Regions from separate parts of the Azospira sp. I09 genome, predicted to be linked through region 1. Evidence: predicted binding sites of a transcription regulator. Region 1 holds the regulator's gene; the other holds the start of a gene.
What was found. The regulator FNR, encoded in region 1, switches genes on or off when oxygen is low (the NO sensors DNR and NnrR bind a similar motif). The targets are predictions, from matches to a motif close to TTGANCTAGNTCAA.
Positions count from the first base shown of each region.

Region 1 (2,199 bases):
CGCATCCAGGCCCAGATCGAGACCCTGCGTCGCCTGGTGCAGCACCTGCCCCGGCACGGCGCCGACCAGGCCGCCCGGGAGGCGGCCCAGGGCGTGCTGCGCTATTTCTCAGTGGCCGCTCCCCATCACCATGCGGACGAGGAGGATGACCTCTTTCCTGCCCTGCGGGCGAGCCAGGCGGTGGCCCGGGAAGCGGCGGTGGCGGCCCAGGTGGAGGCCCTCATCGAACGCATCCTGGCCGACCACCGGCGCATGGACCGGGCCCGGGACGAGGTGCTGGCCCGCCTGCAGGCCATCGTCGCGGCCCAGCCGGGGGAATGCAGCGAGGCCCTGCCGGCGGCCATGGTGGAAGGGTTGGCCGAGCTTTATCTGGGACACATCGATCTGGAAACCCGGGAGCTGCTGTCCCTGGGGCGGCGCCTGCTGTCCCCCGAGCAGGCGGCCGCCGTCGGCCGCAGCATGGCGGCGCGGCGGGGGGCGGTGTTTCCGGAAGGGGAACAGTAGGACTGCCGGCACGCCTGGACTAAGCCCGGGCAATAATCCGGGCAATAAAAAAGCGGCTCCGCGGAGCCGCTTTTTTGTTTGATGCTTGCCCGGGATCAGGCCGACTGGTGGGTCATCAGCTTTTTCAGGCCCGGGATGTCCAGGATGCGGATGTGCTTCTGCTGCACGGCGATCAGACCTTCTTCCTGGAAGCGGGAGAAGGCGCGGGAAACGGTTTCCAGCTTGAGGCCCAGGTAGCTGCCGATTTCTTCCCGGGTCATGCGCAGGTAGAACTCGGCGTGGGAATAGCCCCGGGCGGTGAAGCGCTGGGAGAGATTGAGGAGGAAGGCGGCCAGCCGTTCTTCCGCCCGCATGGTGCCGAGCAGCATCATGACCCCGTGGTCGCGCACGATCTCCCGGCTCATCACCTTGTGGAAGTGGTGCTGCAGGGCCACGATCTCCCGGGACAGGCCTTCCAGGCGGGGGAAGGGGATGATGCAGACTTCGCTGTCTTCCAGGGCCACCGCGTTACAGGAATGGTGTTCGGTGCTGATGCCGTCCAGGCCCAGCAGCTCGCCGGCCATCTGGAAGCCGGTGACCTGGTCGCGGCCGTCTTCCAGCAGCACGTCGGTCTTGAAGAAACCGGCGCGGATGGCGTAGATGGATTCGAAGGCCTCCCCGGCCCGGTACAGGTGGTCGCCGCGCTTGATCTTGCGGCGGGTGCTGACCAGTTCGTCCAGCTTGGACATCTCGGTCTCGTTGAGACCGTAGGGAAGACACAGTTCTTGCAGGTTACAGTTCGAGCAGGCGGTCTTGATGACCGACAGGGTAATTTCTTGGGCGCTGGTCTTCTTCAACGGCATGCTGTTCCTCGCTGGGCCAAGGGCGTTCGGATGGTGGTAACCTGCGCCGGAAGGCCCTTTGGAAGCCTTTGATCCAGGACAACGTGCCCCAGTTCCTGCACCACGATAATAAGCCGCACCTAATGTGTGGTTCTGCAACGACTGTTTTTCAATGACATTTACCGCCAACAACCTGGTTTTCGATCCCCAGATCATCCGCCGCTTCGACGTCAATGGACCGCGCTACACGTCCTATCCGACGGCTGACCGTTTTGTCGAAGCCTTCGATGCCGAGGCCCTGAAGCTGTGGTTGGGCAAACGCAACATCGGCGGTATCAGCCGACCGCTGTCATTATACTTCCACATCCCCTTCTGTAACACCATCTGCTACTACTGCGCCTGTAACAAGATCATCACCAAGGATCACGGCCGCAGCGCCAAGTACATCAAGTACCTGGGCAAGGAGATGGCCCTGCAGGCCGAGTACCTGCTGGATGGGGATCGGGAAGTCTCCCAGTTGCACTGGGGCGGCGGCACGCCCACCTTCCTCTCCCATGAGGAAATGCACCAGCTGATGGACCTCACCCACCGCCATTTCAAGCTGGTGGATGGGGCCGAGATTTCCATCGAAGTGGATCCGCGCAAGGTGGACCGGCCCACCGTGGCCCTGCTCGGCGAGCTGGGCTTCAACCGCATGAGCCTGGGCGTCCAGGATTTCGACGAGCGGGTGCAGCAGGCCATCAATCGCATCCAGACCGAGGAAGAAACCTTCACGGTGATGGACCAGGCGCGCAAGAGCGGCTTCAAGTCCATCAGCGTGGACCTCATCTACGGCCTGCCCCACCAGACGGTGATGGGCTTCAACCGCACCCTG
Region 1 covers NZ_AP021844.1:3,554,600-3,556,798, forward strand. Annotated here, with positions in the region: gene AZSP09_RS16670 (hemerythrin domain-containing protein) at 1-504, shown strand, start outside; gene fnr (fumarate/nitrate reduction transcriptional regulator Fnr) at 600-1,346, opposite strand; gene hemN (oxygen-independent coproporphyrinogen III oxidase) at 1,498-2,199, shown strand, end outside.

Region 2 (2,199 bases), 920 kb from region 1:
AAGCGGATCAGGCCCCGGGGGCTGCCCACCTTGTCCATCACCGTATCGCAGGCGTCGATGCACAGGCCGCAGTTGATGCACTGGTATTGCAGACCGTCCCGGATGTCGATGCCGGTAGGACAGACCTGGACGCAGATGCCGCAGTCGATGCAGTCGCCCTGGCCGCTCTGCCGCCTGGCGCCGCGGGGTTCGCCCCGGGCCGCGTCATAGGCCACGTTGCGGGTTTCCGGATCGAACATGACACCCTGGAAGCGGGAGTAGGGGCACATGTGCTGGCACACCATCTCCCGGGTGAAGCCGGCCTGCACATAGGTGAACAGGGTGTAGAAGATCAGCCAGAAGGCTTCCCAGGGGCCCAGGGTGAAGGCGGCCAGGTGGGGCAGCAGCTGCCGGATGGGGGTGAAGTAGCCGACGAAGGTGATGCCGGTCCACAGGGCGATGGCCAGCCACAGGCCGTGCTTGGCGCCCTTGCGCAGCAGCTTGTCAGCGTCCAGGGGCCGCTCGGCCAGCTTCAGGCGGGCCAGGTGGTCCCCTTCCACCTTGGCCTCCACCCACATGAAGATGCTGGTGTACACCGTCTGGGGACAGGCGAAGCCGCAGAAGAGGCGGCCGGCCACGGCGGTGACGAGGAACAGGCCGGTGGCCGAGAGGATCAGCACCAGGGCCAGCAGCAGGGCATCCTGGGGCCACAGCACCAGGCCGAAGAGGTACAGCTTCTCGTGCACGATGTCGAACAGCAGGGCCTGGCGGCCATCCCACTCCAGCCAGCAGGCGCCGTAGAAGACGATCTGGGTGGCCCACACCATGAGCCAGCGCAGACTGTTGAAGCGGCCGCTGACGGCCCGGGGGTGGATCTGGCGCTTGTTGCGGTACAGGGCGATGCGGGCGCTCTGTACCTTGTTGACGGTCTTGTGGCTCATGCTCGGTCTTTCGCTGGCAATGGGAATAGGGGGATTTCCGTTGCTGCGAGTAGAACACCGGCCAGGATTCGTATACAGATTCAGTAAGTCGTGTTTTCGATAGGAACAGATTGCCGGCCGACCTTCATCCAGGGCACTCCCAGACCTGCACATGGCCTTGATTCCCATCAAATTATTGCCCCGATCCGAAGTGCCAGACTGGGAGTCCCGGCTGTTCCCATGGAAAAGCTCACCGGCTGTACCCGCTGCCGGGCGGCGGGACGGGGAACAATGGGGCCCATGTCCGGACAGTCCGGACCGTGGGGTCATGAGGAGAAGCAGGATGGAGGCGGTCATCAAGCCGGAAATCGACATCGGCGGCCTGGGGCAGTCCGGGCCGGGGCATAGCCTTGCCCAGGGCAGGGGCTGGATTCCCGGCAACAAGGGCATCTGGGTCGGCATCACCTGCGAATTCGTCGAATTCGCCCTGATGTTCGCCGTCTATTTCATCGCCCGGGCCCATTACCCCGAGGCCTTTGCCAACGGTTCGGAACTGCTCAACAAGACGGCGGGCACCACCATCACCGTGCTCATGGTCACCAGCAGCTTCTTCGTCGCCTGCGCCGTGGCGGCCCTGCGCGCCGGCCGGCCCCGGCGGCAGGCGGTGCTGTGGCTGGTGGCGGCCCTGGTGGTGGCCCTCGGCTACCCGGTGGTGAAGGTCTACGAGATTACCGGCAACCTGGCCCAGGGCATCGACGGCAGCGCCGGCATTTTCTACACGGTCTATTACTACCTGACCTTCAACCATCTGGTGCACGCCTCCTGGGGCATCCTGGGCATGCTCTGGGTGCTGGTGCGGCTGGTCCTGGGCGGTTATTCCCGGGAGGACCACAGCGGCCTGGAGGCCCTGGCCAGCTACTGGCACGCCACGGACATCATCTGGCTGATCCTCTATCCCCTGTTCTACGTCCTGGCCTGAAGGAGACCGACGCCATGCATCCGTCCTCCCCGTCTTCCCTGCTGCCGCCCGGCGCACCGGTTCTGCCCTGGCTGGCCCTGGTGGTCCTGACCTTCCTCAGCCTGTTCCTGGGGGAATGGTTCCACGGGGCGGCCTGGCTACCCCTGCTGGTGGCCGCCATCCTGTGGGGCAAGGGCACCCTGGTGGCCCGCCATTTCATCGAATCCCACCGGGCCCACCCCTTCATCGCCTGGCTGTTGCGGGCCTTCATCCTGCTGACACCCCTGCTGCTGTTGCTCACCGCCTTTTTCGGCCGGCCGGTGGCCCGCTTCTTCTCCCTGT
Region 2 covers NZ_AP021844.1:2,636,742-2,638,940, forward strand. Annotated here, with positions in the region: gene ccoG (cytochrome c oxidase accessory protein CcoG) at 1-920, opposite strand, end outside; gene AZSP09_RS12320 (cytochrome c oxidase subunit 3 family protein) at 1,243-1,878, shown strand; gene AZSP09_RS12325 (hypothetical protein) at 1,893-2,199, shown strand, end outside.
Region 2: the regulator FNR is predicted to act here: its motif matches at 1,078-1,091, upstream of AZSP09_RS12320 (cytochrome c oxidase subunit 3 family protein).